3 regions of the Hydrogenophaga sp. L76 genome follow, and region 3 is predicted to be linked to each of the others. Evidence: predicted binding sites of a transcription regulator. Region 3 holds the regulator's gene; each other region holds the start of a gene.

Region 1 (4,313 bases), 2.0 Mb from region 3:
GCATCAAGCGGCCTGCAGCTGGCGTTTGGCGGCCAGCTTCTCAGCGTCGCAGACCGGACAGAACGGGTGCTCGCCCGCGAGGTAGCCGTGGGTGGGGCAGATGGAGAAGGTGGGGGTGACGGTGATGTACGGCAGGCGAAAGCGCGTCAGCGCGCGTTTGACCAGTTCACCGCAGGCCGCGCCGCTGGACAGGCGCTCGCCCATGTACAGGTGCAGCACGGTGCCGCCGGTGTATTTGGATTGCAGCGCCTCCTGCCGCATCAGGGCCTCGAACGGGTCGTCGGTGAAGCCCACGGGCAGCTGCGAGGAGTTGGTGTAGTACGGCTGCTCAGCCGTGCCCGCCTGCAGGATGCCGGGCCAGCGCTTCTTGTCTTCCTTGGCGAAGCGGTAGGTGGTGCCCTCGGCCGGTGTGGCCTCCAGGTTGTAGAGGTGGCCGGTTTCCTCCTGAAAGGCCGTCATGCGCTCGCGCACATGGTCGAGCAGGCGCACGGCAAACGCATGGCCCCAGTCGCTGGTGATGTCGTGCTGGTCCGCCGTGAAGTTGCGCACCATCTCGTTGATGCCGTTCACGCCCAGCGTGCTGAAGTGGTTGCGCAAGGTGCCCAGGTAGCGCTTGGTGTAGGGAAACAGGCCCTGGTCCATCAGGCGCTGGATGAGCTTGCGCTTGGTCTCCAGGCTTTGCTTGCCCAGTTCCATGAGGCGGTCCAGCGCGGCCAGCAGGCCGGCCTCGTCGCCCGCGTGCAGATGCCCCAGGCGCGCGCAGTTCACCGTGACCACGCCCAGGCTGCCGGTCTGCTCGGCGCTGCCGAACAGGCCGTTGCCGCGCTTGAGCAGCTCGCGCAGATCGAGCTGCAGGCGGCAGCACATGGAGCGCACCATGTTCGGCTGCAGCTCCGAGTTGATGAAGTTCTGGAAGTACGGCAGGCCGTACTTGGCCGTCATGTCGAACAGGCGCCGCGCGTTCTCGCTCTCCCAGGGGAAATCGGGCGTGATGTTGTAGGTGGGGATGGGGAAGGTGAAGACGCGCCCCTTGGCGTCGCCCTCGGTCATCACCTCGATGTAGGCGCGGTTGATCAGGTCCATCTCGGCCTGCAGCTCGCCATAGCAGAACGGCATTTCCTGCCCGGCGATCACCGGCACCTGCTCGCGCAGGTCGTCGGGGCAGACCCAGTCGAAGGTGAGGTTGGTGAAGGGCGTCTGCGTGCCCCAGCGCGAGGGCACGTTGAGGTTGTAGATCAGCTCCTGGATGCACTGGCGCACCGCCGCGTAATCCATGCCGTCCTGTCGCACGTAGGGCGCCATGTAGGTGTCGAACGACGAGAAGGCCTGCGCGCCGGCCCACTCGTTCTGCAGCGTGCCCAGGAAGTTCACGATCTGCCCCACGGCCGAGGACATGTGTTTCGGCGGCCCCGACTCCACCTTGCCCGGCACGCCGTTGAGGCCTTCGTTGAGCAGGGTGCGCAGCGACCAGCCCGCGCAGTAGCCGCTGAGCATGTCGAGGTCGTGGATGTGGAGGTCGCCCTCGCGGTGCGCCTGCCCGATCTCGGGCGTGTACACGTGCGAAAGCCAGTAGTTGGCCGTGACCTTGCCCGCCACGTTCAGGATCAGCCCGCCCAGCGAATAGCCCTGGTTGGCGTTGGCGTTCACGCGCCAGTCGGCGCGCGTGAGGTACTCGTTGATCGACGATTCCACGTCCACCAGCGTCTGCTGGTCGGCGCGCAGCGTGGCGTGCTGCTCGCGGTAGACGATGTAGGCGCGCGCGGTCTGGAGGTGGTTGGCCGCGATCAGCGTCTGTTCGACCACGTCCTGGATCGGCTCGATGCCGGGCGGCGCACCCTTGAAGCGGTGGATCAGCACCTTGACCACCTGGGCGCACAACAGCGCGGCCTCGGCGCCGTCGAACTCGCCGCTGGCCTGGCCGGCCCGCGCCAGCGCGGACCGGATCTTGTCGGCATCGAAGGCCTCGCGCAGGCCCGAACGCTTGATCACCTCCCTTGGAAGACTGACCACCATCGCATCTTTCATAGCTCTCGCCTCCTGGATCAAAAACACTACCTATGGTGTTCAAGATACCCGCCAGACACCATAGGTAGTTTGATTTGACGCAAGGTCGACGCAGCTTCCAACGCCGTTTCCGGCCTTTCACCGGCTTGATCTGCGTCAACCGGGTGCGGCTGTCACGCGCGTTCTGACAGGACGGCGCTGAGCCTGAAGAATCCCGGCATGGACTTCGATCACAGCCCCCGGGCGCAGGCGCTCCAGCAGCAGCTGGAGACCTTCATGCACACCTACCTGCTGCCGCACAACGCGGCCTGGCACCAGGCGGTGCAGCAGGGGGACTACCCGCCACCCTTCCTCGAAGACCTGAAGACCCTGGCGCGCGAGGAAGGGCTGTGGAACCTGTTCCTGCCCGGGCTGCGCAAGGACGAGCCTGGCACGCGGCTGGACAACCTCGACTACGCGCCGCTGGCCGAGGCGATGGGCCAACTGCACTGGGCGGCCGAGGTGTTCAACTGCAGCGCGCCCGACACCGGCAACATGGAGCTGCTGCACCGCTTCGCCACATCGGCGCAGCGCACGCAGTGGCTCACGCCGCTGCTCGATGGAACGATCCGATCCGCCTTCGCCATGTCCGAGCCCGACGTGGCCTCGTCGGACCCGACCAACCTGCAGACCACGGTGCGGCGCGAGGGCGACGACCTCGTGCTCAACGGCCGCAAGTGGTTCATCACCGGCGTGGCGCACCCGCATTGCAGGCTGCTGATCGTGATGGCGCGCAACGCGCCCGACGACAGCGCCGCGGCCGAGACCCGGCACCGCCAGCACAGCATGGTGCTGGTGCCGCTGGACACGCCGGGCGTGGACGTGGTGCGCAACATCAGCGTGGTGCACCACCACGCGCCCGAGGGGCATGGCGAGATCGTGTTCCGCCAGGTGCGCGTGCCGGCCGACCACCTGCTCGGCGGCTGGGGCGAAGGTTTTGCGATGGCGCAGGCGCGGCTGGGACCGGGCCGCGTGCACCACTGCATGCGCACCATCGGCCAGTGCGAGCTGGCGCTGGCGCTCGCCACCGAACGCGCGCTGGAGCGCCAGACCTTCGGCAAATACCTGGCGGACTACGCCAACGTGCAGGAGTGGATCGCGCTGTCGCGCATCGAGATCGACCAGGCGCGCCTGCTGGTGCTGCGCTGCGCCTGGCTGCTTGACCACCCCGAGCAAGCCGAACCCGCCGCCGTGCGCGCGCAGGTGGCCGCGATCAAGGTGGTGGCCGCGGGCCTGCAGACCCGCGTGGTGGACCGCGCGATGCAGATCTTCGGCGCCATGGGCCTGTCGCCCGACACGCCGCTGGCGCAGTTCTGGACCTGGGGCCGCGCCCTGCACCTGCTCGACGGCCCCGACGAGGTGCACCTGCGCAGCGTGGCGCGGCACGAGCTGGAGCGGGCCCGCGCGCGCATGGGCGCGTCTTCGGCCTACTTCACGACGCCCGAGCAGATGCGCACGCCGCCACACCTGTCGGCCTGAAGGGCCCAGTTCAGGCCGCCACCGGCTCGCGCATCGCCGCCGCAGCGATGTCCAGTGAACGCAGGCGCAGCGCCGGGTCGAACACGTCGCTCACCAGCATGAACTCGTCGGCCTGGGTCGCGTTGGCGAGTTTCTGCAAACCGGCGCGCACCGTGTCCGGGCCACCGATCACCGCACAGGCCAGGAAGTCGGCGATCGCCGCACTGGCCTGGGTGTCCAGCGTTTCCATGAAACCGGCGACCGGCGCCGGCAGCTGGCCGCGTTTGCCGGTGAGGATGCCCAGCACACGCTGGTAGGTGCTGCTGGCCAGGTACTCGGCTTCGTCGTCCGTGGGTGCGGCGATCAGTGGCACGCCGACGATGGCGTAGGGCTTGTCCAGCACCGCCGAGGGCTTGAAGTTGTGGCGGTACAGGTCCAGCGCCTGCAGCAGGTAACGCGGTGCAAAGTGCGAGGCGAAGGCGTAGGGCAGACCACGCTCGGCCGCCAGCTGGGCCGAGAACAGGCTGGAGCCCAGCAGCCAGATCGGCACATGGGTGCCCGCGCCGGGCATGGCGATCAGCTTCTGGCCCGGCACCGCATCGCCCAGCAGGCGCTGCAGTTCGGCCACGTCGCGCGGGAAATCGTCTTCGGTTTCGCGCCGGTCGCGGCGCAGCGCGCGCATGGTCAGCGGGTCGGTGCCGGGCGCGCGACCCAGGCCCAGGTCAATGCGGCCGGGGTAGAGCTCGGCCAGCGTGCCAAAAGCCTCGGCCACCACCAGCGGCGCGTGGTTGGGCAGCATCACGCCGCCAGAG
Region 2 (4,313 bases), 2.2 Mb from region 3:
GGCAACGAATTCTTTGTGCTCCTGCCCAGCGCGACAGCGAGCGGGCAGCCCGCACAACAAAGCCCAGCCTACCCCGTGGCTGACTCGGTGCCCGGCATGACCCGCCCCGGCGTCTCCCAGGCGGACCCGCCGTCCCTGTCCACGCGGTGACCCTTCCCCCTGCCGATAGATGACCACACCCACACCCACGTCCATCCTGGTCGTCGACGACGAGCCGGACCTGCGCACCCTCTACGAACTGACGTTGCTGCGCGAAGGTCATGAAGTGGTGTCCGCCCCCGACCTCACCCAGGCCCGGGAGTGGCTGGCGCAACGCCACTTTGACGTGCTGATCACCGACATGCGACTGCCCGACGGTCTGGGCCTGGAGTTGCTGCGTGAACTCAACACCGGTCTGCGCACTGAAAAGAGCATCGTCATCACCGCCTACGGCTCGGCCGAGAACGCAGTCGAAGCGCTCAAATCCGGCGCTTTCGACTACCTCACCAAACCAGTGGACCTCAAGCAGCTGCGTGCCGCGGTGACGGCCGCTCTGCAGAGCCAGCGGTACCCGTCCGCGATGCGGCCGCCCTCGGGCGAACCCATGCCGCGCAGCGCCCCGCCGCCGCCCGCCGGCGTGCAGGCCCTCGAACGCATCGTCGGCGCCTCGGGCTGCATGGTGCAGATCCGCAACCGCATTGAAAAAGTGGCGACCAGCATGGCGCCCGTGCTGATCCTGGGCGAATCGGGCACCGGCAAGGAACTGGTGGCGCGCGCGGTGCACGAATGCAGCCACCGGGCCACCGGCCCCTTCGTCGCAGTCAACTGCGGCGCGATTCCCGAAAACCTGATCGAGGCCGAGTTTTTCGGTGCCCGCAAGGGCGCCTTCACCGGCGCCACCCACGACCGCGAAGGTTACTTCCAGGCGGCCAAGGGCGGCACCCTGTTCCTCGACGAAATCGGCGACCTGCCGCTCCAGATGCAGGCCAAGCTGCTGCGCGTGATCCAGGAGCGGCGCGTGCGCCCACTCGGCGGCGTGCAGGAAGAAGCGGTGGACGTGCGCCTGGTCAGCGCCACCCACCGCGATCTGGCCGCTCTCGTCAAGAGCGGTGAGTTCCGGCAAGACCTGTTTTACCGTCTGAACGTGATCGGTCTGCGCACACCCGCCCTGCGCGAGCGGCGCGAGGACCTGTCCGAGCTGGCCCACGCCTTGTTGAAACGCATCTGCAGCGAGTCGGGCCAGCCGGTACCCGCGTTGTCCAGCACGGCGATGGCGTGGCTGCAGACCTGCGAGTTGCCGGGCAATGTGCGTGAACTGGAAAACCTGCTGCAACGTGCGTTGGCACTCAGCAGCGGTGCGGTGTTGCAGGCAGAAGATTTCGGCGATACGAGCGACATGGCGTTGCGCCCGGAGAGCCCGACAACAGTCGAAGCGTTCGCAGCATCGACACCAGTTTCGGCACCGACCGCAGGCATTCCGGCCGATCTGCAGACCTACCTGGACGAGCAGGAGCGCCAGGTTCTGCTCAAGGCGCTGAAGGAAACCGATTTCAACCGCACAGCCGCCGCGGCACGTCTGGGTCTGAACCTGCGCCAGATGCGCTACCGCATCCAGCGGCTCGGCATCACCACCCCCGCAGACGGTGACGATGAAACCTGAAGCCGGCGATCTGTCCGTGTCGCCCACCGTCTGGAATGGCGGCTGGCTGGGTGCCGCCCGCCGCTGCGCATCGCCCAATTTCGGCCCGCGTCCCGAAGGCGCACGGATCGACCTGATCGTCATCCACTCCATCAGCCTGCCGCCCGGCGTCTACGGGGGCCCGGAAGTGGAACAACTCTTCACCAACCAGCTCGACTGGGACACCCATCCCTACTTCCAGCAGATCCGTGGCATGGAAGTCTCGGCGCATTTTTTCATCCGCCGCGATGGCGAACTCGTGCAGTTTGTCGACGCCGATGCACGCGCCTGGCACGCCGGAACGTCCTGCTGGCGTGGCCGCGGCAACTGCAACGACGACTCCATCGGGATCGAGCTGGAGGGTCAGGAAGGCGAACCCTTCACCAGTGCGCAATACGACTGCCTGACCCGCTTGTGCGCCAGCCTCGGCGGGCGTTACCCGATCGCCCACGTGGCGGGCCACGAGCACATTGCCCCCGGCCGCAAGCAGGACCCAGGCAGCGGTTTCGACTGGACACGGTTACAACAAGATCTGGGTTGGGCCGATGCGTGTTTTCCCCAAGACACGCGTCCGTCTACCCGCATGACCCCCTGAGGTCCCAAGTTTCCCAAACGCTGGTGGTTTGCACAGCGCAACATGGGCGCCGCTTTCAACGACAAAACTCCCGGCAGCCCGCATCCCTGCTGCAGAAAAAATCCGACAGCAAGGCTCATTGAGCCGTCACCAGACGTTCGCTGACGTTGCAGCGGTTCGGGAGACCCCAGGCATTTTTGTCTGACGAAAGGGGTCCACCGCGTCGGTCGCAGTTTTTTCACAAACACTACCGGTAGTGGCTTGAACACCCACCACACACCAGATATAGTGTGCTCTGCGCGTTGCGGTCGCCCGATCAACTGGCTCTTGACCCTCTTGATTTTTCTGCTCAAACCCGATCAAGCCAACGGATTTGTCGCGGAACCGGCCTCCCCACCACGCTGCCATCCGACACCGCGCGCCTTGGCCGCCGCCACAAAACAAACGAAAGAGGAACCATGCTGACTGCCCAATCCCCCACATCCGCCACCGCGTCCGCGATGCCTTCCGCTGGTGCCACCAGCGCTGCCATGCCCGACAGCGCCAGCTCGGTTTTTGCCCAGTACCAGATCATCCGCCGCAACGGCGCGGTCGTGCCTTTTGAGCCAAGCAAGATCGCGGTGGCGCTGATGAAAGCCTTCCTGGCCGTGCACGGCACCCAGGGCGCGGCCTCGGCCAGCGTGCGCGAAACGGTGGACGCCCTGACGCAGAACGTGGTGCGCGCGCTGATGCGCTCGCGCCCCGCCGGCGGCACCTTCCATATTGAGGACGTGCAGGACCAGGTCGAACTCGGCCTGATGCGCAGCGGTCACCACGAAGTGGCGCGCGCCTACGTGCTGTACCGCGAACGCCGCACGCAGGAACGAGCCCATCAGGCAGAAGCGCAGAAGCCCGCCGAAGCCCTGCTGCACGTGATGGACGGCGGCCAGCGCGTGCCGCTGGACCTGAACCGCCTGCAGCACCTGATCGAAGACGCCTGCAAAGGCCTGGGCAAAGACGTCAAGGCCGACCCGATCGTCGCCGAGACCAAGCGCAACCTGTACGACGGCGTGCCGATCGAAGAGGTCTACAAGGCCTCCATCCTGGCCGCGCGCACCCTGATCGAAAAAGACCCGGACTACACCTACGCCACCGCGCGCCTGCTGCTTCACACCATCGTCAAGGAGGTGATCGGTGAAGAAGTGCCCTCCACCGAGATGGGCGCGCGCTACGCCGACTACTTCCCGCAGTTCATCAAGAAGGGTGTGCAGAACGAGCTGCTCGATGAGAAGCTGCAGCAGTTCGACCTCGCCCGTCTGGGCGCGGCGCTCAAGCCCGAGCGCGACCTGCAGTTCGACTACCTTGGCCTGCAGACCCTGTACGACCGCTACTTCCTGCACGTGCGCAAGTCCCGCATCGAGCTGCCGCAGGCTTTCTTCATGCGCGTGGCCATGGGCCTGGCGCTCAACGAGATCGACCGCGAAGCGCGCGCCATCGAGTTCTACGAGGTCCTGTCCTCGTTCGATTTCATGTCGTCCACGCCCACGCTGTTCAACAGCGGCACCCGCCGCTCGCAACTCTCCAGCTGCTACCTGACCACCGTGCCCGACGACCTCGACGGCATCTACGAGTCGATCAAGGAAAACGCGCTGCTGTCCAAGTTCGCTGGCGGCCTGGGCAACGACTGGACGCGCGTGCGGGCCATGGGCGCACACATCAAGGGCACCAACGGCGAATCGCAAGGCGTGGTGCCTTTCCTCAAGGTGGTCAACGACACCGCCGTGGCGGTGAACCAGGGCGGCAAGCGCAAAGGCGCGGTCTGCACCTACCTGGAAACCTGGCACCTGGACATCGAAGAATTCCTGGAACTGCGCAAGAACACCGGCGACGACCGCCGCCGCACCCACGACATGAACACGGCGAACTGGATTCCCGACCTGTTCATGAAGCGCGTGATGGAAAAAGGCGAGTGGAGCCTGTTCTCGCCCAACGACGTGCCCGACCTGCACGACCTGTTCGGCGCCGATTTCGAAAAGGCCTACGTCGCCTATGAAGAGAAGGCCGCCCGCGGCGAGATCAAGCCCTACCGCAAGCTGCCCGCCA
Region 3 (4,313 bases):
AAGGCTGCCCGTGATTTCACCAGCAACCCCCTTTGGCGGCGCTTTTGGCGCCTTGCGCATTCAGGGTCAAGGTACCGCAGGTGTCGTTGGCCTGACCGCCTTTGGGTGCCGCCTGCAGGGTGAAACCCATGGGTTGAACATTGTTGACCACGACGGGCAGGGTGATGTCGTAATACAGGCTGACGCTGCTGGGGGCCGCCAGGCCCAATGCGACCAATGTGCTCGCATACATGCGCCGGTCCACCAGAAAGTGTTGTTGGCGCGAGGCCACTTCGTACATGAAAGCCTGTGCATCAGCACGCCGGCCCTTGCGCACGTAATCCTGGTAGCTGGGCAAGGCAATGGAAGCCAGGATGCCGATGATCGCGACGGTGATCATCAGTTCAATCAGGGTAAAGCCGCGCTGCAGGCTGGTGCGTAGGACGTTCATGGTATTTGGATGTTTCCACTGCATCGTAGCGGTTGACATCGAATGGGAGCGCCCTGGCTGATGAGCGGCCGGGAAGCCCGGTTCGACGGTATTTTGCGTTGCAAAGTGCCTTTGCCGGAGGCGGCAAGGACCGGCGCGAGCGATGACATCCCGGCGCCTGGATCGCCCGGACCTGACCGGTTCATGCCCATCCGGAGGGATGAACCGCAGGTATTCAGGGTGCATTCGGGTTTCACGGTTACATAATCGAATGCGGAATCTGTCATTCGCCATTTTTTGCAGCAGCTTGCGAATTCAGGCCGTATGCTTGCGGGTGCAACGACCTGTGTTTGAAAGAAGTCGGGTCCTAAAAAATGCGCTGGAGGGAAGGGTATGAATAGAAACAAAAATCACGGATTCACGCTGGTTGAATCCCTGTTTGTCATGACCATAATCGGGATTTTGTTGGCCGTGGCCCTTCCGGATTTGTCCGGTTTCGGGCATGGCACTCGCCTTTCGGCTTATTCAAACAGGTTCTTGGCGGCGCTTCTTTTGACCAGAAGCGAGGCCATCAAGCGGAATTCTCGGGTGGCCCTCTGCAAATCACGCGATGGACAGTCTTGTACCTCCGATGGACTTTGGTCACAAGGGTGGATCGTTTTTTCCGATCCCAACAACAATGTGCAACTCGATCCGGGTGAAAATCTGTTGTTGACGGAGTCGGCCATGCCAGGCAGTTGGTTGATTTCTGGAAATGTGCCAGTTTCCAGGTTCGTTTCCTATTCCGGCGCAGGGTCCAGCCATCTGGTGAATGGCGCTTTTCAGGCGGGAAGTATCACCGTTTGCCGAGAAACAGACGTGGCTACCCAGGCTTCACGGATCATCATCAACAGTGCGGGCCGACCGAGGACGGTCAGGGCGGTGTTGACATCCTGCCCATGAAGGCACAACCCGTTGGTCGTTTTTTGCCAGCGGCAGCCAGCATTTTCGAGGATTCGCCGCAGTAAGGGGCGTTCACTTCCTCACTTCGTCCACCAGCGCCCGGAACTCGTCGATGTCTTCGAAGCTGCGGTACACGCTGGCGAAGCGGATGTAGGCCACCTTGTCGAGCTTCTTGAGTTCGCGCATGACCATTTCGCCGAGCCGGGTGGCCGGGACTTCGCGGGCGCCCAGGTTCAGCAACTTTTCTTCGATGCGCTCGATGGCCGCGTCGACCTGCTCGGTGCTGACCGGGCGTTTGCGCAGCGCCAGGGCGAACGAGGCCCGCAGCTTGGCCGGCACGTAGTCGACACGCCGGCCGTCTTTCTTCACCACGGCCGGGAAGCTGACTTCCGGCCTTTCATAGGTGGTGAAGCGCTTTTGGCAATGGCCGCACTGGCGGCGGCGGCGGATGAAGTCGGCGTCTTCGGAGATCCGGGTCTCGACGACCTGGGTCTCCAGATGACCGCAGAAAGGGCATTTCATGGTTTCAATGGCACCTTGCTGCGGTGGCTGCTCAACGGTAGACCGGGAAGCGGGCCGTCAGGGCGTTGACCTTGGCGCGCACGGCCTCGATGTTGGCCGGGTCGCGCGGGTTGTCGAGCACGTCGGCAATGAGGTTGGCGGTCAGGCGGGCTTCTTCGTCCTTGAAGCCGCGGGTGGTCATGGCGGGCGTGCCGATGCGCACGCCGCTGGTGACCATGGGCTTTTCCGGGTCGTTGGGAATGGCATTCTTGTTGATCGTCATGTGGGCGCTGCCCAGCACGGCCTCGGCTTCCTTGCCGGTGATGCCCTTGGCGCGCAGGTCGACCAGCATGACGTGGCTCTCGGTGCGGCCGCTGACGATGCGCAGGCCACGCGAAACCAGGGTTTCGGCGACGATGCGGGCGTTGGTGATCACCTGTTGCTGGTACAGCTTGAAGTCGGGCTGCAGCGCTTCCTTGAAGGCCACGGCCTTGGCGGCGATCACGTGCATCAGCGGGCCGCCCTGCAGGCCGGGGAAGATGGCGCTGTTGATGGCCTTTTCGTGTTCGGCCTTCATCAGGATGATGCCGCCGCGCGGGCCGCGCAGGCTCTTGTGGGTGGTGGAGGTCACGACGTCGGCAAACGGCACCGGGTTGGGGTACACGCCCGCAGCGATCAGGCCGGCGTAGTGGGCCATGTCCACCATGAAGATGGCGCCGACTTCCTTGGCGATCTTTGCGAAGCGCTCGAAATCGATGCGCAGGCTGTAGGCCGATGCGCCGGCGATGATGAGTTTGGGTTTGGTTTCCCGCGCCTTGCGCTCCATGGCTTCGTAGTCGATCGCCTCGTTGGCGTCCAGGCCGTAGCTGACCACGTTGAACCACTTGCCGCTCATGTTGAGCGCCATGCCGTGGGTGAGGTGGCCACCTTCGGCCAGGCTCATGCCCATGATGGTGTCGCCGGGTTTCAGAAAAGCCAGGAACACGGCTTCGTTGGCGGAGGCACCGCAGTGGGGCTGCACGTTGGCCGCGTCGGCGCCGAAGATCTGCTTGACGCGGTCGATCGCCAGTTGCTCGGCGATGTCGACGTATTCGCAGCCGCCGTAGTAACGACGGCCGGGGTAGCCTTCGGCGTATTTGTTGGTGAGCTGGGTGCCCTGGGCGGCCATGACGGCGGGCGAGGCGTAGTTCTCGCTGGCGATCAGCTCGATGTGGTGTTCCTGGCGCGCGTTTTCGGCCTGAATGGCGGCAAACAGCTCGGGGTCGGTTTGCTCGATGAGGATGTTGCGGTCGTACATGGTTGGCAGTCTTGGGTAACGTGGATCCCGGCGCGCGTCAGCGGGGTGACGACGGCAGGGGCTGCCCAGGCGAACGGCTGATCACCTGTCTTGGCAGCCAGGCGGCACGCTTCCCAGTGGTTGTCCCTGCGGTCCCGGATGGGGGCAGGGGGGCCACGTCAGCACCGAAGGTCGGGCAGGGAGCCCTGCGCCTTGGGTGCCTATCGCCAGTTGCGTACGGGGCCTAGTTTAGCCGAGCAGGGCTGCCCGACGCCCGGGAGGAGGATATTCCCGGGGCCCGAGCCGGTCACGAACGGACCAGCAGCAGGGGTTCCATGATTTCCGCAGCGGGGGGCGCAGCATCGGCGGCTTCCAGTTCGGGCGCTTCGGACGCTGGCAAAGCCTCGGTCTCCGCGGGTGCGACGACCGGCGTGGCTCTTCTGTAGACCGGGAAGCGGGTGGGCATGGGCTTGCCCAGCGCCACGCTCTGGATGCGCAGGTGTTCAGCCATCACTTTGTTGATGTAGCCGCTGCCATCGGTGGTGACCGCACCGACGTACAGGCGCAAGCCGCCTTCGATGGAGCCCGCCCGTTTGATGCATTCCTGCAGCACCCGCGCACCCACCCGCAAGTTGGACACGGGATCGAACGCCGCCAGCTGGCCACCGAAGTCCTCGTATTTTTCGGTGTGCACGCGCGTGAGCACCTGCATCAAGCCTTGAGCGCCCACGGGGCTCTGGGCAAACGGGTTGAAGCGCGACTCCACGGCCATGACGGCGAGGATCAGGGTCGGGTCCATGCGCGCCTTTTCGCCGACCTCAAAGGCTTCGGCCACCAGCACGCCCAGTGGTTCGGGCGCGACCCGGTACTTGCGGCTCAGCCAGAAGGCCACGTTGGCCTGCTGTTTGGGCAGGTGGTGGGGCAACACGGCGGTCACCCGTTGCACGGCGTCGGGTTCGGGTTCAAACGCGATCACAGGCTCGTTGGCCTCCTGGCGTTGCTGCAACCAGCCGAGCAGGTGTTGCTCGGCGTCCTGGCGCAGGTCGCTGCGTGCTGCGAGGGTGATCAGGCCCAGCGCGAGGGCCATGCCCATCAGGGCCAGGCCATTGTGGGTGATGGCGACAAAACCCTGGTACGCGTCGCTCAGGGTGGTCTTGAGGGATGCCGTGGCACCTGAGGTGCTCT

Evidence for each region. The regulator NrdR, encoded in region 3, represses ribonucleotide reductase genes. The targets are predictions, from matches to a motif close to CACNANATNTNGTG.
Region 1: the regulator NrdR is predicted to act here: its motif matches at 2,050-2,063, upstream of AC23D4_RS13910 (ribonucleoside triphosphate reductase).
Region 2: the regulator NrdR is predicted to act here: its motif matches at 2,509-2,522, upstream of AC23D4_RS11570 (ribonucleoside-diphosphate reductase subunit alpha).

What each region holds. Positions count from the first base shown of each region.
Region 1 is NZ_CM172807.1:2,888,953-2,893,265, forward strand. It holds gene AC23D4_RS13910 (ribonucleoside triphosphate reductase) at 4-2,025, opposite strand; gene AC23D4_RS13915 (acyl-CoA dehydrogenase family protein) at 2,224-3,522, shown strand; gene AC23D4_RS13920 (LLM class flavin-dependent oxidoreductase) at 3,533-4,313, opposite strand, start outside.
Region 2 is NZ_CM172807.1:2,412,535-2,416,847, forward strand. It holds gene AC23D4_RS11555 (sensor histidine kinase) at 1-150, shown strand, start outside; gene AC23D4_RS11560 (sigma-54-dependent transcriptional regulator) at 170-1,639, shown strand; gene ampD (1,6-anhydro-N-acetylmuramyl-L-alanine amidase AmpD) at 1,629-2,252, shown strand; gene AC23D4_RS11570 (ribonucleoside-diphosphate reductase subunit alpha) at 2,690-4,313, shown strand, end outside.
Region 3 is NZ_CM172807.1:221,194-225,506, forward strand. It holds gene AC23D4_RS01065 (GspH/FimT family pseudopilin) at 1-20, opposite strand, end outside; gene AC23D4_RS01070 (type IV pilin protein) at 17-430, opposite strand; gene AC23D4_RS01075 (GspH/FimT family pseudopilin) at 803-1,351, shown strand; gene nrdR (transcriptional regulator NrdR) at 1,424-1,873, opposite strand; gene glyA (serine hydroxymethyltransferase) at 1,905-3,149, opposite strand; gene AC23D4_RS01090 (lytic transglycosylase domain-containing protein) at 3,436-4,313, opposite strand, start outside.